Regions from separate parts of the Bacillus sp. 3255 genome, predicted to be linked through region 2. Evidence: predicted binding sites of a transcription regulator. Region 2 holds the regulator's gene; each other region holds the start of a gene.

Region 1 (4,732 bases), on a different contig from region 2:
GGTCGGCTGCTCCCGCTTACTTCTTGGGCAAGGAAGTGCTGGGGGTACGGGGGCTCACGCCTGGGTGGACGGAAGTAGAGATTGCACCCGTCCCTTGCGGCCTGACTTGGGCGAAGGGCAGCGTGCCTCATCCGGCGGGCGGAAGAATCGATGTGACGTGGCAAGTGAATGAATCCGAGCAGACGATGGAATTGACATTGACTTATCCGGATAACGTGACGGTGCGACCGCGCATTCCTTCGGGGTACAAAGGGGTAATTCGGGAGACGAAGCTGGCTGTGCTGGAGTAAAAGAGAGGAAAATGAAAGGCTGTCCATCGTAGAATGGACAGCCTTTGCTTACTCGACAAACGTTCGATTAAACTTATGCAGCAGCGCGCCGAACTGCTGTTGGTCCTCTAAGGACCAATTCTTCAGAAAGTCGGCAACCCGTTCGAATCTCGCCTGCTTGTTCAAGGCTAATTCTTTGGTTCCGGTTTCCGTAATCTGCAGGGAGTAAGCCCGGCCATCCTGCGGATCGGGAATCCGGTAAACCAATCCTTTCTGTTCCAGGGCGGCCGTTTGCCGGGATATGGTGGAGATATCCAGATGGAATTCCTCCGCCAAGGCTTTGACACCGGCCGAGCCGTGCGAGGAGATTTGGTGGAGCAGCAGATAGGCGGAACGGTCCAGACTCCCGATTCGCCCATTGGCGGTGACAGCTAGAAAGCGGCGCATTAATATCGATAATTCTAACTCGATGGTTTCGGCAGGATGGTTGGTCATAGCGTACCTCGTCTTCATTCGAAATAATAAAATTTCATTGTATAATCGTATCATAAACGATTCGTTTTGAATATGTGCGCCAATCTGTTGAAATGGAATTGACATGCTCTTATATAGTTGTATAATACAATTATATATAGTTGTATTATACATCTAGATACATCATCAAGCCTATTCAACTGGAGGGGAACATCATTAAAGCCCATGACATTATGGTTCGTCAGGTTTATAAAGTGAAAGAAGACGATCCTGTTCGCAGCGTAATAGAGAAATTCATCAATTACCGGATCAGCGGATTGCCGGTGGTGAACGAACGAAATGAAGTCGTCGCTTATTTGAGTGACGGCGATATTATGCGCTACATCGGCAAGCACGAGGATCACGTATTCGGCTCTTATTTTTACACGGCAGTCATACGTGGAGATAACGAGGAATTTGATGAACGAGTTCGTAGTTTGCTGTCCTTGAATGTGCTGCAAATCGCCCGGAAGAAAGTCATTGCCGTGAACGCTGAAGAGGAAATCGAGCAAATAGCCGCTATTCTGGGCAAGAAGCGAATTAAAAAGCTGCCTGTCATCCGCAATGGTGTTCTTGTCGGTATCATTTCTAGAGGAGATGTCATCCGGCATGCCTTCCAGTCGATCTTGTGAGCGGCTGTCGTATATAGACAAAGAAGCCCCCGGCTATGTGATAGCCGGGGGCTTCTTGTATGATTAGTAAGCGAGCGCGAACAGCCCGTGAATGTGAGAGAGATAGCGAACGTTGCTCGCTTCTTTCATAAGGGATGCCGGCAAGCCTTTCAATTTGGTGTTATTGCCGCCGATGGTTCCGATACCGTCTTTGCGTCCAAGACTGCCAAGCGTTCCGGAGAATACAGGCGTGAATTTATCCATTACGCCGCCTTTGATTTGAACGGAAAGGTTGAAGCCAACCGTTTCGCCCATTTGCCAAGCCAGCTGAGCTGTTGGAGGGTAAGGTCTTTCGCTGCCTTCCGGGAATACAACCGCGCAATCGCCTGCAAGGAACACATCCGGATGCGAAGTGGATTGCAGTGTCGATGTGACGGTAGCGCGGCCGCGATCTTCGGCGATTCCGCAGCTTCCGACAACCGGATTGCCTTTCACGCCGCCAGTCCAAATGATTGTGTTGGACTCGATGGTTTGTCCGTTTTTCAAGGAAACCGTGTTTTTAGTTGCTTCTGTAATCGCTACGCCGGTCAGGAAGGTGACACCGCGTTTCTCAAGGCTTTCTACCGCGCGTTCGATTAGAACAGGAGGGAAGACGGGCAGAATGGAAGGGCCGGCTTCTACGCAGTAGATGGAAATATCCGCGAAGTCGATGCCTTTGCTGCGGCAAACTTCAGGCAGTTTGTCGGCGAATTCGCCAACAAGCTCAACGCCTGTCAAGCCGCCGCCGCCAACGACGATCGTTGCGTCCGCTTTGTTGCCGGATGCTTTGTAAGCGTCAAGACGAGCTTCAACGTGCTCGCGAATGCGGTTGGCATCTGCCGCCGATTTCAGCACGAAGCTGTTCTCTTCAAGTCCTGGAATGCCGAAATAGTTCGTTTCACTGCCTAGCGCAACAACCAGCGCATCGTATGTAAAAGCGCCGTTTGCTGTAACGACTTGCTTATCGTTAGGTTTGATTTCTTTCACCGTATCGACTACAATATTCACTTGCTTGTCGCCAAGCAGCTTTTGCAGCGGAAGCGCAACGGCTTGTTCTTTGATCGTACCGCCGGCAAGACGGTGCAGTTCCGTAATAATTTGATGTGTCGGGAAACGGTTGATGATTGTAATATTAGCTTCTGCTGCCGATAAGTGCTGGCGTGCTGTCAATGCAGTCAATAGACCGCCATAGCCGCCGCCAAGAATTAGTATTTGTTTAGCCATCGATATCATCCCTTGTTCGTATTAATTTTTGCGTTCGGAGAGTACGTTCAAGAATGCTTGAGCAAAACGAAGTGTTTTCTGTACTTCAGGATCTTTCAACATTTTCAGAATACCGAAGAGGCCGATCGTTGTGCCTGCTTCAGCCTGGGAGCGTTCGCCGGCTTCGATAGCTGCGGATGCGATATCTTTCGCCTTCTCTTGAACAGGTTTTACGAATTCGCCGATCCCTTGTGCAAAATCGTTGATCAGCACTTTGTCCGTTGCAACGCTTTGTGCGAAATCGTAAGCCTTAGTCAGCACAGTCACCATTTCTGCCAGCTTAGGCAGGTTGTCGACGAGGACGGTGAGAGACTGCTGCACCTCAGGTTTTAGCAATTGGTCGAGTACGTCTAGCGATTTTGGTTCCGCAGCAGCCGTTGCTGCTACTTCTTGAACAGCAGATGTCTGTGACATAAAGAAAATCCTCCTTTGCGTTGAAAAAAAATCGGGTACTGTCTCAATGTGTGTGGGACGAAAAAGGCTTGTTTCCCCGAATGGTTGTAACATTTTTCACATAAGAAAATGTCATCAACGACGACACAATTGGATATAAACCGTATTTAGTTATTTTACACCCAATGTCAGCAAAATTATAATTGAAAATATTTCAAATTCGTGAACATTGATAGCAGCAGAGAGGGAAAATATAACTTCAGTGGATGTAAAGGCAGCAGTTGACAGGACACTGAATGGTGTCGTATGATCGTATCAGACACCAAACGGTGTCATTTTGACCGAGTTTAAAGAGGAGAGGGTGTTGTGAACGAATATAAGGGGATGCACGATGTGTATGATGCGGTTGCCGATCCAACCCGCCGCAAGCTTCTTCAACTGCTGGCGAATGCCGAGGAACTGCCGCTGCACGAATTGCTGGTTCATTTTGAGATGGGCCGTACAGCCGTTTCCAAACATTTGGCCATTCTCAAAGAAGCTCATCTAGTCATCGACCGGAAAGTAGGCCGGGAAACCAGGTATCGATTGAATGCAGGGCCGCTTCAGGAAATTCAAGATTGGGTTTCATTTTACGAGAAATTCTGGAAAACCAATATGCTGCGCTTGGACCAATTATTAAAGGAGGAATGAACGATGAAAGTAGTGACGCAACAATTTGAATACACAGCTTCGATGGAGAAGGTGTGGAATGCATTGACGAACCCTGCAATGCTGGCGAAGTGGATCATGGACAATGACTTTAAACCGGTCGTGGGACATAAATTTCAATTTCGTACGGAACCTACGGGCTGGTGGAACGGTATTATCGATTGTGAAGTGCTGGAGGTGAACGAACCGCATCGCCTAAGCTATACCTGGGTCAGCGGTGGAGAGAATACGACGGTGACGTGGACGCTGAATGACAGCGGCAACGGTACCGTTGTGCTGCATTTGGAGCAGTCGGGCTTCCAGAGCGAACAGGCTTTCGGCGGAGCGGCACACGGTTGGGTTCGAATGGGCAAAGAGCTTGGCAGCCTGCTTGCGGTCTAATCTGGACCAGCTGACAACCGAATAAAACGGACGATAACGCCAGTATCAGCGAGGAATCGCTTGTATTGGCGTTTTTGCGTTTGTTTTTTATGGCGGAAGCATCGATAAGGTTGCGGTTTTTTGGAAATTATGAGATAAAGTTGATAATCAGTCTGACATGGAGGGAAACCGATTGGAAGTATTCATTATTATACTCATGCTGCTTATCTTGCTCGGTGTTTCGAACGTCGTACACCGCTTCGTTCCTTTCATCCCTGTTCCACTCATTCAGATCGCGCTAGGCGCCGGACTGGTCTTGGTTCCGCTTGGCATTCATCTGCATCTGGAGCCGGAATTATTCTTCATTCTGTTCATCGCCCCCCTGCTATATAACGATGGGAAGCACACGCCGCGCGATGAATTATGGCGCTTAAGGGCGCCGATTCTGCTGTTGGCGGTAGGGCTTGTGTTCATAACCGTATGCGTCGTCGGCTACAGCATTCATTGGATGATCCCGACGATTCCGCTGGCCGCCGCATTCGGTCTGGCCGCCATCCTGTCTCCGACGGACGCCGT
Region 2 (4,732 bases):
CGCGCAGCGATCCTTCGCAAACCGACAATTCATCGTATGTGCTGCGGATGAAGCCGGAGACGGTTCCTGATTATTGGGATGAGCTGCTGTCACTCGAAGATAATATGTATCTGAACGCCAACGATCTCCTTCGCACGCTGGATAAGCTGCTTAACGACGTGAAGGAGCACCAGGAAGTGTTTGGCGTGCAGGGGCTTGTTACCGATCTTAACGGGACCGTGAAGGAGCTGTACGAACAACGGGATGCCCTCCATTTCTTCATGAAAATGGCCGATGACGGCTATGTGTACTGGATGGAAGCGGGCACGTACGCTAAGGCGAAGTCCTTGCAGCTCATCTCCGTACCGACCGATGTCAGCCATCTTCTGCAGCAGCATTTCTTCGAGACCAAAGAAAGCATCATTATGACGTCCGCGACCCTGTCGGTGAACAAATCGTTCCAATACTCCGCGGATCAATTAGGACTCGCGATTCCGGAGGACGAAGAAAGCGGCAAGCTCAAAACGGTGCAGCTGCCTTCGCCGTTTAACTATCGCGAGCAGGCTTTGGTCGTGATTCCGCGCGATTTTCCGACGATCAAAGGGGCCGGCGATCCTGTGTTCATCGCTTCACTGATCGAGTCGCTGAGCGAAGTGGCGATCGTGACGAAGGGGAGGATGCTGATCCTATTCACATCCAACCGGATGCTGAAGCAGATCTATGCAGGGATGAAGGACTATTTGAAGGCGTATGGCATTACCGTGCTCGGTCAAGGGGTGGATAGCGGCAATCGAAGCAAGCTGACCCGGATGTTCCAAGACAACAAAATGTGCGTCCTGCTGGGCACCAGCTCGTTCTGGGAGGGCGTTGACATTCCTGGGGATGCTCTAAGCTGCTTAGCCATCATTCGCTTGCCGTTTCAGCCTCCGAACCATCCGCTCGTGGAAGCCAAATGCGAAAATATTAAAAAGCGCAATGAGAATCCGTTCATGAAGTTTTCTGTGCCGCAAGCGGTTATTCGGTTCAAGCAGGGCTTTGGCCGGCTGGTCAGACGCGCATCCGATAAAGGCATTGTCATCATCTACGATACGCGTGTTATTGAAACGTATTATGGCAAGCACTTCCTCTACTCGCTGCCAGGCCCCAAAATCGAGCACATGAGAACGGAGCAAATGTTACCAAGGATTGAGCAGTGGATGGGGGAGGCGTAGAGGATGAAATCACAGAAAATATCCGAAGCGGTTGTACGGCGTTTGCCCATTTATTTGCGGTTTCTCAACGAACTGGCGATGAAAAATGTCGCTACGGTCTCTTCGCAGGATTTGGGTCAGAAGCTTGACTTGAATCCTGCGCAAATTCGAAAGGATCTGGCCTATTTCGGTGAATTCGGCAAAAAGGGTATCGGCTACGATATCGCATATTTGATCGAGAAAATCAGGCAAATTCTGAAGCTTGACCGGCATATTCAAGTTGCGCTCGTCGGAGCGGGCAATCTGGGCCGGGCTTTGTGCAATTATAATACTTATTTGCGGAATGATATGAAAATTGTTGCCGTGTTTGACGCGATGCCCAGCAAGGTTGGGGAGACGATCAATAATTTGACCGTACAGCCGATGCAGGAGATGAAGGCGCTGCTGTCTCAGCTGGGCGTGCGGATCGGCATTATTACAGTGCCGGCGGCGGAGGCGCAAAATGTGGCGAACCAGTTCGTGGAGTGCGGCATTGAGGCGATTCTGAACTTTGCGCCGGTCATTATCAAGGTGCCGCCGGAGGTGCGCGTGCATTACGCGGATTTTACGACGGAGCTGCAAAGTTTGGCTTATTATTTGGATTAAGATTAAGGTGTTGAGCGTGGGGGCTCGGCACCTTTTTTATTAATGGATGTAGGTTAACCCCATCCATCCGGAGTGCGAACGGACTCCGCGGCCGTTATTCGGGGCGAAACAGACGTTTCGTGCTAACGGACACCGGTGACGCTATATAACCGGTTTTAGAGAGTCGGCTGCTTTCCGCAGGCCCCACACGTTCCCCGACCAACGAGCCATCAAATGTAACACTTCTGCACGTTCCCAAACGTTCCCGTACGCAACCGACAATACCCGCCAAACAAATTAATGCTCCGCAGAGTCGAGCCAGCTGCCAGCTTCACTGGCGGCCCGGGCCCCTTGAGCCTGTTGCGAGCTAGTCGACTTGCGACTCGAGTTCTAACGGACACAGGAGCCGTTATTCGGTTCAAAACAGCCGTCTCGGGATTCTAACGGACACCAGTGACGCTATTTAACCGGTTTCCGCCTGATTATGCCCTGAAAGCGGCAAATAAGAGCATCTGTGTCCGTTAGAGATGCAGCGGACCGGAAATCCCTATAATAGCGGCTGTGGTGTCCGTTAGAATGGGAGAGTCGGCTGCTTTCAGCGCTCCACACGTTCCCCGACTAACGAGCCACTCAAATATAACAATTCAGCACGTTCCCACGCGCACCCGCACGCAACCGACAATACCCGCCAAACAAATTAATGCTCCGCAGAGTCGAGCCAGCTGCCAGCTTCACTGGCGGCCCGGGCCCCTTGAGCCTGTTGCGAGCTAGTCGACTTGCGACTCGAATTCTAACGGACACAGCGGCCGTTATTCGGTTCAAAACAGCCGTCTCAGGATTCTAACGGACACCGGTGACGCTATTTAACCGGTTTCCGCCTGATTATGCGCTGAAAGCGGCAAATAAGAGCATCTGTGTCCGTTAGAGATGCAGCGGGCCGGAAATCCCAACAATAACGTCCCTGGTGTCCGTTAGAAAACAAAAAAATGCCCCGAACCATGTACATGGCAACAGGGCATCCCATTTTTAAAAAATAAGTCTGAACAACAAGAAGTAAAGCGAATAAGCAAGCACGATGGAGATCGGAATCGTGATTAACCAAGTGATCAGCATCCGGCTGACCGTTCCCCACTGCACTTCATGGAACCGCATGACACTTCCTGTCCCGATGATGGCGGAGGAAATAACATGCGTAGTGGATAGAGGCTTACCGATATGGGTCGAGAATTGGATGACGAGCGATGACGTCAGGTCGGAGGCAAATCCGTTAATCGGTTCGATTTTGACGATTTTGCCGGAGACGGTCTTGATGATTTTCCAACCGCCGATTGACGTTCCAAGGCCCATTGCAAGTGCCGCTGAAATTTTCACCCAGAGCGGTACGTTCAGATCGGTTTGCATATCGGCCGCGACTAGACCGAAAACGATGATACCCATCGCTTTCTGCGCATCGTTACCACCGTGCGAGTAGGAAAGCAAAGCGGCAGATATGATTTGTAAAGTTCTGAACATACGATTAAGCTTCGATCTGGACGTATTCCCCGACAAAATGATGATTTGTTTAATGAGAAACATGATCACGTAACCGAGGGCAAAGGCGATAATTGGTGACAAAATCAAGATGATGATGATTTGTGTGAATCCGTTCCAGTTCACCGCGCCAAAGCCTGCACCGGCGATTACTGCGCCTGCCAATGAGCCAAGCAGCGTATGGGACGATGAAGACGGGATGGCAAGATACCAGGTAAGCAAGTTCCAGATAATAGCCGCCAGCAGCGCGGCAATAACGACTTGTACACCGTTCTCGATCTGCGCAGGGTTCGCGATGCTTCCGCCGACGGTTTTGGCAACTTTGGAAGAAACCATGGCGCCAACGAAATTCAAGATTGCGGCCATGGCGATGGCCACTTTCGGGCTTAAGGCCCGTGTGGAGATCGATGTCGCGATGGCGTTGGCAGTATCGTGGAAGCCGTTGATGAAATCAAACAACAGGGCAAGTGCAACGATTATGATTAAATAAGTTAACATGTTTTCCTCCTAAGCGTTTTCCATCATGGAAAACGATCTTCGTTCACAAGGGACGCCGTACGTAAATGTCCTATGAATAACGAAGTACGACGCTGTCTAGGATGTTGGCTACGTCTTCGCAAGCGTCCGTCGTTTCTTCCAAGCGTTCATAGATTTCTTTTAATTTGAAATCCTCATAAGGATCGTTGCGTTTGCTGAAAATTTGGCGAATGCCTTCGCGCATCAAGCGGTCTCCTTGGTTTTCGAGGGAGTTGATGGCTACGGTATGCTCGGGGATTTGCATATATTTCTTCTTGGCAAGAAGCTTGAATGCATCCAGCATGTGTTGGCAGGATTCGACGATACAGGCGGAGAAATCTCTCATGTAGGCATCGGTATGCGTAACGTTCAAATAATCGAAGCGCGCGATGGTGGCTTCAATGCCGTCTGTCACATCGTCAACTTTGGAGGCTAGAACCATAATGTCTTCGCGGTCAATCGGAGTGATGAAAACTTTGTTCAACCCTTTGAAAATTTCGTGTGTAATAGAGTCCCCTTGATGCTCAAGATCGTGAATCGATTGCACGTAATCGACAGGCGATTTGTCCCCCATCATGGCTGTGCGGAACAGTTGCGCAGTTTGCAGCGCGTTCTCTGCGGCGCGGATCAGCAGTTGCAGAAAATCGACTTCGTTCTTTTTGGTGAATAACGTTGTCATAAAGACCCTCCTAATTTTTCCTATATGTACAAGTTTTTGATCGAATTTATGAGATAATCAGACCAAATTGTAGAAAAAACTCACAAAGTTAAAAATATCATAACAATTGTGCTCAACGCAACGAAAATTCCGTGACAATTTACAATACCTTCATATGAAGGGCTTCCTTGATTTTACAAGCCCGAAGAGGTAAAGTTTATAAAGCGGTTGTTTA
Region 3 (4,732 bases), on a different contig from region 2:
GACGGTAGACAACGTCTCCAAGCAGTACGGCGAGAAGACCGCCGTGAACTCGATTAACCTTCGCGTGAAGCAAGGCGAAATTTACGGGCTGTTAGGCGCGAACGGAGCCGGGAAGACGACAACGATGCGCATGGTGTTAGGCCTTATTTATCCGGATGCCGGAAGCATTATGTGGCAAGGGCGCGGTTACCGCGAGGAGCTGACGCGTTTGATGGGCTATTTGCCGGAAGAGCGCGGCTTGTATCCCAAGATCAAAGTAAGCGAGCAAATCATTTATTTAGCCGAGCTCAGGGGCTTAACCCGCAAGCGAGCGGAGGCCGCGCTCAAGACTTGGCTGGAACGGTTCGAAGTGCCGGAATACTATCATAAAAAAGTCGAAGAGCTATCCAAAGGGAACCAGCAGAAAATTCAATTCATTGCCGCCGTCATACATAATCCTGATATCTTAGTTCTGGATGAAGCTTTCAGCGGGCTTGATCCGGTGAATGTGGAATTGTTGAAGAAGATGGTCAAACTCTTGCGCGACGAAGGAAAAACGATCTTGTTCTCCAGTCACCGCATGGATCATGTGGAAGAGCTGTGCGAACATATTTGTATCCTGCACCGCTCGAATACGATCTTGCAGGGCAGCTTGAAGGAGATCAAAGCGTCTTTTCCGAAGGAGCGTATCGTGCTGGAGACGGAGGAGCAGGTCGAAGGTTTGGAGCGGCTTCCGGGCGTAAGGGCGGCCGAGCGGCAGCAGAGCGGGTACCAATTGCGCATCGATTCGTCAGCCGATCCGCAGTCTATTTTGCGGCATGCCATGGAGCAGTCCAGCATCCAACGCTTTCAAATTATGGAGCCCACACTGAACGAAATTTTTATTCAAAAGGTGGGAAACGCACATGAATAGCACGCTAACCGTTATCAAATTTACGTATATGACCCGTTTCCGTTCCAAGTCGTTCCGCGTAATGTGTCTGATCCTGATCGTCCTGCTGTCCGTGCTCATCCATCTGCCTGCAATCATGGCCAAGCTATCTTCGCAGGAGGCGGCCACGGTCGGCGTCTTCCCGGGCAAACAAGCGGAAATTGCGAATAAGCTGGCCGCTTACTACAATACGCAGAATAACCCGGACATTAAGATAGTCCCGTTACAGGATGCCGGCAGCGCTGCGGGAAATGAGGCGCTGGCCAAGCAGCTCATCGCGGACAAGAAGATCAAAGGCTATCTGGAATTTACAGATGCGGCGGCAGCCGGCTTCCCCAAAGCCGTCTACAAATCTCCAGGCGCAATGGAGTTCTCGCTCAAGAGCAAGCTCCAAACCGGACTGCAGCTTGTGAAGACGGATGTCGCCCTGCAGGGCGCAGGCATAGCGTCTGAACAGAAAGCGATCATTCAGGCGCCCGTTTCGCTGGAAACCGTGCAGATCATGCTGAATGATCAGGGGGCAGCAGGCAAAACCGAATCGCAAATGGTGATGTCCTATGCGCTCGTATATGTAATGCTGTTCATGCTGTACATGGGTGTTATCGGTTTCGGCAACATGGTAGCGATGGAGATTACCGCCGAGAAGAGCTCACGGGTGATGGAGCTGCTCATTACGAGCGTAGCGCCGCTGAAGCAGATGTTCGGGAAGATCGTCGGCATCTGCTTGCTGGCGCTCACGCAAATTGCGCTATCCATCGCTGTCGCCGTCGTCAATCTCAGCTTGTCGAGCGGCAGCCGGCTCGTCTCGCAGATGAACTTGAACTGGGAAGACATGCAGATCTCGCTTATCGCATATTTCTTGATCTTCTATCTGTTGGGCTTCTTCATCTATGCCACGGTTTTCGCAGCGGTGGGCTCCTTGGTCAGCCGAACGGAGGATGTGGGGCAGGCGATTATGCCGGTTACGATGCTGATCGTTGCGGCCTTCATGATCGCGATCTTCGGGCTGAACAACCCGAATGCCGGCTTCGTCGTCACGATGTCCTTCGTGCCGTTCTTCTCCCCGCTGATCATGTTCCTGCGGATCGGCATGAGCTCTCCCGCTATCTGGGAGGTGTGGCTGTCCATCGCGATACAATTGGTTGCGATCGGCGCTATGGCGTGGATCGCCGCCAAAATATACCGCACAGGCGTACTGATGTACGGCAAACGGCCTACCTGGCGGGAGCTTAGGAAGGCGATGCGGGCTTATAAGGTTTAGACAAATGAAAACCCTAGAACATTCATCCTTGAATGATCTAGGGTTTTTATCATGAAGTCGCACGGGGGTTCGTTCCCTTCATGATCCATGTGATCCATGTCACAAGCCCCCCTGAATGGGTGTGACATTTTTCACTTACAGGGCTTATGCATTTGATTAAAGTAAAGCTATACAAACTTGATTAAGGGAGAGTGATGGTGATGCTTACAGGAGTCATTTTGGCCGGTGGAGCGAACCGTCGGATGAAGGGAGAACTGAAAGCATTGCTTCCGTTTGGCGGACAGCCTCTCATTGTCCGGCAAGTGGATCGGATGAGGACCGTGTGTGATGAAATTATCGTCGTAACTAACGATCCCAGGCCATATCTTCCGATTCTGGATCGCTCCGTACGCATTATTACTGATTTTTTCGCTGGTCATGGGACACTCGGCGGCATGCACGCGGCATTATCGTTAGCCAAGCATAACTCTGTATGGGTCGTAGGCTGCGATATGCCATTCATTTCATCCCAAGCCGCTGAGCTTATGCGGAACAGAAAGCAGGATGGCTTTGAGGCTGTGATTCCGCTCGTGGCGGGTAAGTTAATTCCCCTTCATGGCATTTATGACCGCGCATGCACAACGAGAATTGTTCCACTGTTGGATAGAGGTGAAACCACGCTATCGGCTTTACTGGATCATATCTTCTGGAGCGAGTTAGCGGATAGATACTTTCAGGAGAACGGAGTCGATCTGAATTTCATTTCCAGTATGAAGACTATGGAGGAGTACGAGGCTTTGCAAAACATTTGGATGCCGGGGATGTAACCAAAGATTCCGTTTTAAGTTGAGCGGATGTGATATGAATCACAGTGGTTGCGGGAGAATGCTTCTACAATAGGGACATAGCACAGCTAATTGAAAGTTGGAGGCGGGTCTTATATGAATGCTAGAAAGTTAGGCAATGAACAACCAGATCGAGTAAGGACCGATAAAGCGGATCAGGAACCAGCACTGAAGGGCACATTTGCCGCAGTCATGCTGCTAGGTGCATTTCTGGCCATAAGCTGGGTTGCTGTTTTCATATTATTTCTTGCAAGACAATAGTACAGATCATTATTCATTAAGGTGGGGTAGGCCATGCATATTCATAAACTAGAGAAAATTTGGCTAACAATTGGAATCAGTATGCTATTCGTGTTTCTCGGCGTATTGGGTGTCTCCGCATTTGCCATGGGGGTAAAGCCGCCGAGCGAGCATCATCATCAGATTGATCCTTCCAAGGTCCAAGAGACGGCTCCATTCGACAAACCCGGTTTGCATCAGACAGGGGAGAAAGAGTACGAAGCGGTGATGACCGCTTTTACCTTCGGCTATGCGCCGGATAAAATGGAAGTGCCTCTAGGAGCTACGATTAATTTTATCGTCACGAGCCAGGATGTCGTACACGGCTTTGAGATTCCGGGGACGAACGTCAATATGATGATTGTTCCAGGGGAAGTGAGCCATGTGAGCCATACATTTACGAAGCCGGGCGAGTACCTCATCTTATGCAATGAATATTGCGGTGGGGCGCACGAATATATGAAAACAACCATTATCGTAAAATGACAGAAAGTTTCACAGAAGGGGGGATATCCGCATGAAGTTAAAACGTTTGGATAGGTTTGAACACAAATTCGATCTCAAAGACGGTAAGCTTGTCGTTGCTCATATCATCGTCGCTTTCATTGCTTTGCTCATTGGAGGATTCGCCGGGCTGCTGCAAACGATGGTGAAGAGCGGGACGATTAAACTGCCATATGGCATCGGCTATTATGAGTTGTTGACGGCGCACGGTGTTTTGATGGGGATTGTGTTTACGACTTACTTTATTATTGGTTTTCTATACTCCGGCATCTCATATACGTTGGGCGGTAAATTGCTGCCGATTGTACACCGTATGGGTTGGCTTGGGTTTGCTTTATTGACGGCGGGAACAGCCCTCGGAGTCGTTATGGTTTTGACGGGAAAAGCGAGCGTGCTCTATACGTTCTACGCACCTATGAAAGCTTCCCCTTACTTTTATATCGGATTAGCCCTATTAGTGGTGGGCAGCTGGATTAGCGGGTGGGGGATCTTCTACCAAATGAAGTATTGGAAAAAAACGCATAAAGGCAAGCTCTCTCCGCTGTTCGCTTTCATGGCGGTCATCACGTTCCTGATGTGGCAAATTGCTACGCTCGGTGTTGCCGCCGAGGTTCTGATTCAGCTCATTCCATGGTCCTTCGGATGGGTGGAAACGATCAATGTGATGCTCAGCCGCACCCTGTTCTGGTATTTCGGCCACCCGCTCGTGTATTTCTGGCTGATGCCTGCGTATATGTGCTGGTATGTGATCATTCCGAAGATTATAGGAGGCCGCATTTATAGCGATGCGCTAGCCAGACTATCCTTTGTCCTTCTGCTGCTCTTCTCGATTCCTGTAGGCTTTCACCATCAGCTGATGGAGCCGGGTATCAGTTCATTCTGGAAGTACCTGCAGGTTGTCTTGACCTTCATGGTTGTTGTTCCGTCGCTGATGACGGCCTTCTCGTTATTTGC
Region 4 (4,732 bases), on a different contig from region 2:
TTGTTTCAAGATCACCTGAAGCAGTCGCTCAAACAACTGTCAGATGTTAAGTTTGCCCTAGATGAATCTTCCATTGTGGCAGTCACCGATCAAAAAGGGAAAATACAATATGTGAACGATAAATTTTGTGCGATTTCCAAATATTCACGTGCTGAACTGCTCGGTCAAGATCATCGCATTATTAATTCGGGTTATCACCGCAAAGAATTCATGACCTCGTTGTGGCAAACGATTTCTTCCGGCCAGGTGTGGCATGGAGAGATCAAAAATAAAGCGAAAGATGGCACGTATTACTGGGTGGATACGACGATAGTGCCATTTGTGGATGCACAAGGTCATCCCTACCAGTATCTTGCCATTCGCAATGAAGTAACGCAATTAAAGCGTGTCGAAGAAGAACTGCAGCTTATGATGTCACAGGTCATGCAAATTCAGGAAGAGGAACGAAGGAAATTTTCGCGTGAGCTGCATGATGGCATCGGTCAGAGTCTCTTCTCCCTATTGATACAGATGGATAAACTAATCGGAGAAAGTGAAAATTCAAATACTGAAATCACCCATCTACGGCAAGTTGTCTCCGGAATCATTGAGGAAGTTCGTAATTTGGCCTGGGAGATCCGTCCTTCTGTTCTGGATGATCTGGGGGTCGTGCCTGCCATTCGTACTTATATAGAAAATTATATGGAACATTACGGCATACGTGTAATCCTTGATAGCAATCTGCGTAGGCGATTAGGGGCGGTCGAGGAAACGACGATTTACCGTGTTATTCAAGAGGCTCTTACCAATATAGCCAAGTATGCAGATGTTTCCGAAGCTCATGTATCCGTTCATGATAAAGATTCGGTTGTTGAAGTGCGCATCGAAGATCGGGGACAAGGGTTTGTTCAAAGCGATGTCACGAAAGGCGTCGGTCTGTTCAGTATGGAGGAAAGAGCCAAGAGTGTTGGCGGACAATTCGATATTCGTTCGGCACATGGCCAAGGAACATGTGTCACCTTGATCATTCCGAAGAAGTGATTGTTTTCGCATCCGCTCATCAGATAGGGAACGTAATAATGGACGTATAGCCGGCGAGGCTATACGTCCATTTGTGTTTTATTGCGAAAGCATCGCTGCCATGTCCTCTTGAGCAACGCCGATTAGTTTAAGTCCGAAGGTCTCCACAAGCACATTCATCACGCCTGGATTGATGAATTCCGGAGGTTTAGGTCCGATGCGAATATCTTGAATTCCCAGGCTGAACAAACCGAGAAGAATAGCAACGGCTTTCTGCTCAAACCAGGAGAGGACGATGCTGACTGGCAGATCGTTGACGCTGCAGCCAAATGCATCGGCCAAAGCCATGGCGATTTTGACGGTGGAACCCGAATTATTGCATTGGCCAAGATCGATATAGCGAGGGATGCCCGTATCGGCCACCGTACCGTAATCGACATCATTGAAGCGGAATTTACCGCAGGAGGTCGTGAGAATGACGGTATCGTTAGGCAGTGAGGTGGCGAGCTCGCGGTAATATTCGCCGCCGGTTCCGGGCGCATCGCAGCCGGCAATGACGAAGAAGCGCTTGATTTTGCCTGCTTGCACAGCTTGAATGATTTCGGGAGCGAGCCCGATCACCGTTTCATGATGGTAACCGGTCGTAAGAACCTGCTCCGATTCTATGGTGACAGCGGGCAGTGACAAAGCTCTGTCAATCAATGGGGTGAAATCATCGCCCTCGATTTTGGTAACGCCTTCGAGACCTGCGATATCGTACGAAAAGAAGCGGTCGGCATAGGTGCCTTTAATTGGCATCACACAGTTGGTTGTAGCCAAAATGGCTCCTGGGAACTTCTCGAAAATACGCCGTTGGTCAAACCAGGCTTTACCTATATTTCCTTTCAGATGCGCATATTGCTTCAGTTTGGGGTAACCGTGGGCCGGAAGCATTTCGGAATGGGTATAGATGTTGATGCCTTTGCCCTCCGTTTGCTTCAGCAATTCCTCCAAAGCATAAAGGTTGTGCCCGGTTACGACGATGGCATGGCCTTCGATTTTGTTCTGAGATACCGTAATTGGCTGCGGCACTCCGAAGTGAGCCGTGTGAGCGCGATCAAGAACATCCATGATTTTAATGGCAGCAGAACCGACTTTCATAGCCATATCTATATGTTCCTGAAGATTGAAATTAGAATTCGTCAAAGTCATATACAAGGCTTCATGTGTAATGCGATCTACGTCAGGGTCGCTATAGCCTAGCTGTCTGGCATGCGTAGCATAAGCGGCAATACCTTTTAACGCAAATATCATAGTGTCCTGCAGGCTGGCGATATTTTCATCTTTTCCGCAGACACCGATGACCTTGCATCCACCTGTCGGGGTTTGCTCACATTGATAACAAAACATGGAATAATCCCTCCGTACCCATTTAGTAATATCCTCAGAACATAGATTAACAGATCCCCTTGAGAACATATGTGATCTATCTCACAACTGGATCAGGAATTGTCATGAACGGAGGTTAAGGGTACGGAGAGAGGAGATCAAAACCTGACCCCTGCTGGTGTCGCCTCAGAGAGTCTACAGAAAACTCATATTCCCCTGACACTCCACGAATAAAAAACCAATTGAAAGACTTTCCGCAGGTTGTTGTTTTATCGGGGCACTCGCACTTGAATATTAACGACGAACGTTCCATTTATCAGAAAGACTATACAGCACGCCGTTACCTTTTTATAAACTCTTAATGTTCGACCAAACTGCTCAGAGGCACTTCTTGTTCTTGCTCAGGCTGATCTAATGGATAAATGGTTGACGTTCGTTTCAATTTCCGAAGTATGAATTTTGATACACGTATGGACTAGTCGGTTCTTTTTGCGTATCTATCGTTTTTGCAACGATCGTTAATACGTTTTTACCGTCAAACATGCGTTTTTCGATGGTGCCGAGGGCGACCGCATACGCATTGTTGTGCCATAGTTCGGGGGTATCGGTCTCGACGAGAATGGCAAGCGGCACAGAGTCTGCGACACAGCACCGCATCGAGAATCGTCCCAAGGCGAACTGGTTTTGAAGACCGGGCCGGCCATCATAAACACGATGCCGATATAAGGCGGCATGCCTTTGCGGATTAGCCGATGCACCACAGGGATGATTCCGCATTCGCAAAGCGGGAAGATGATGCCAAGCAAACAACCGAACAGGATGCCGGGAATCGTTTTTTTCGGTATCCACCGCTGTAGCGTCTGATCGCTAATAAAGGTTTGCAGCAGGGCCGAAATCGCGACGCCAAGTAAAATGAAAGGAAAAGACTCCAATAAAATGCCGATGACCATGATGCGAGAGTCGCTTATAAAGCTCATTAAGCTCATAAAACATAAAGCCCCCCCCTCTTGAGAATATGATAATGTCTAAAAAAAGTGTTTTTCGTTTGTTTAATGTGTGTTTCATTTGATATTATCATTGAAATGTTAGAACTACAATATCGATTTGTTAAAATAATGTAAATTATGACTGAAAATCAAGCTTGTTTGTAAACTATGTGTAAACTTACTTGACTTAAATGAGGTTATTTTCTTCAATTTTTAATAATTCAGGATCAACTTTCAATAAAACCATAAATAATGTTATGAATTATGACATAAAGATCATTGACATACAACAAAACACAACATATAATCTGCGTATGAAAACAACTAAAAACAATTAATTTCAATTTATGAGTGTTGTTTTTTGGTTTGTTTTTGTGCTAATAACGATGCGGGGGGGATCTTTGATCGAAGATCGATCATCGAAAACGACTTTAGCACCTGGAGAAGACAAAATGAAAGCAGAGAGAAGAGTGCGGATCATCGGATAGGCCAGATCTCAGGAGAGGGAGAGGAATCGATACAATGAGAAAAAAATTAACTAAAAGTTTAGTCGTTGTGGCCACATTGGTATCATTACTGTCAGCGTGCGGAAAACCTGCAACCATGAATGAGGCGACCCCCGGGACGGCAAGTCCGGCAGGAACCGGGAGTTTAGATACTGCCAGCAAGGAATTAACCGTCTATACGGCTCTGGAAGACGATGCGATCAAGAACTATTTGGCCAGCTACAAGAAGAAATATCCTGATGTCAAAATGAACATTGTCCGGGATTCGACAGGTGTGATCACGGCCAAGCTACTGGCTGAGAAAGAAAATCCGCAAGCAGACGTTGTCTGGGGATTAGCGGCAACAAGCTTGCTGGTGCTTGATCAGAACAATCAGTTGGAGCCCTATGCTCCGCAGGGCGTAGATCGTATACTGCCAGATTTTAAAGATAAAAATGTACCTGCGCACTGGGTTGGCATCGATGCTTGGGAAACAGCTTTCATCGTGAACAAAAGAGAGATGGAGAAGCGCAAGCTGCCAATTCCCGAATCCTATGCGGATTTAATTAAACCGGAATACAAGGGCCTTATTACAATGCCGAATCCGTCTTCCTCAGGCACAGGCTTCCTGACCGTCTCCGGACTTATTCAACTGGATGGCAAAGACAAGGCATGGGACTATATGAGCAAGCTGCATGACAATATCGCCATGTACGTCCATTCCGGGTCGAAACCGGCTAAGCTCGCCGGCACAGGCGAGTACCCGATCGGCATTTCTTTCGGATACCGCGGTTTGCAAGAGCAGAAGAAAGGTTCCCCGGTTGAGGTCGTATTTCCGAAAGAAGGCTCAGGCTGGGATGTAGAAGCCAATGCGCTTATTAAGAAGAAATCGAT

Evidence for each region. The regulator Rex, encoded in region 2, represses fermentation and respiration genes when NADH is low (regulators of the CRP and FNR family bind a similar motif). The targets are predictions, from matches to a motif close to TTGTGAAATATTTCACAA.
Region 1: J2X61_RS07935 (helical membrane plugin domain-containing protein) is a predicted target of Rex. The motif match lies at 3,194-3,211, and genes of this name have one in related genera.
Region 3: J2X61_RS27140 (cytochrome c oxidase subunit 2A) is a predicted target of Rex. The motif match lies at 3,005-3,022, and genes of this name have one in related genera.
Region 4: hcp (hydroxylamine reductase) is a predicted target of Rex. The motif match lies at 2,458-2,475, and genes of this name have one in related genera.

What each region holds. Positions count from the first base shown of each region.
Region 1 covers NZ_JAVDUS010000004.1:223,327-228,058, forward strand. The annotation lists gene J2X61_RS07915 (family 78 glycoside hydrolase catalytic domain) at 1-290, shown strand, start outside; gene J2X61_RS07920 (MarR family winged helix-turn-helix transcriptional regulator) at 339-764, opposite strand; gene J2X61_RS07925 (CBS domain-containing protein) at 959-1,414, shown strand; gene J2X61_RS07930 (NAD(P)/FAD-dependent oxidoreductase) at 1,478-2,656, opposite strand; gene J2X61_RS07935 (helical membrane plugin domain-containing protein) at 2,678-3,109, opposite strand; gene J2X61_RS07940 (ArsR/SmtB family transcription factor) at 3,473-3,778, shown strand; gene J2X61_RS07945 (SRPBCC family protein) at 3,782-4,177, shown strand; gene J2X61_RS07950 (Na+/H+ antiporter) at 4,350-4,732, shown strand, end outside.
Region 2 covers NZ_JAVDUS010000025.1:91,650-96,381, forward strand. The annotation lists gene dinG (ATP-dependent DNA helicase DinG) at 1-1,190, shown strand, start outside; gene J2X61_RS30965 (redox-sensing transcriptional repressor Rex) at 1,194-1,814, shown strand; gene J2X61_RS30970 (inorganic phosphate transporter) at 2,820-3,821, opposite strand; gene J2X61_RS30975 (DUF47 domain-containing protein) at 3,892-4,518, opposite strand.
Region 3 covers NZ_JAVDUS010000020.1:131,258-135,989, reverse strand. The annotation lists gene J2X61_RS27155 (ABC transporter ATP-binding protein) at 1-892, shown strand, start outside; gene J2X61_RS27150 (ABC transporter permease) at 885-2,171, shown strand; gene mobA (molybdenum cofactor guanylyltransferase) at 2,372-2,977, shown strand; gene J2X61_RS27140 (cytochrome c oxidase subunit 2A) at 3,092-3,256, shown strand; gene J2X61_RS27135 (cytochrome c oxidase subunit II) at 3,290-3,760, shown strand; gene J2X61_RS27130 (b(o/a)3-type cytochrome-c oxidase subunit 1) at 3,792-4,732, shown strand, end outside.
Region 4 covers NZ_JAVDUS010000020.1:115,159-119,890, reverse strand. The annotation lists gene J2X61_RS27075 (PAS domain-containing sensor histidine kinase) at 1-1,020, shown strand, start outside; gene hcp (hydroxylamine reductase) at 1,099-2,388, opposite strand; gene J2X61_RS36490 (small, acid-soluble spore protein, H family) at 2,726-2,809, opposite strand; gene J2X61_RS36485 (TIGR03943 family putative permease subunit) at 2,806-3,024, opposite strand; partial or broken gene J2X61_RS36480 (permease) at 3,069-3,317, opposite strand; gene J2X61_RS27060 (putative 2-aminoethylphosphonate ABC transporter substrate-binding protein) at 3,957-4,732, shown strand, end outside.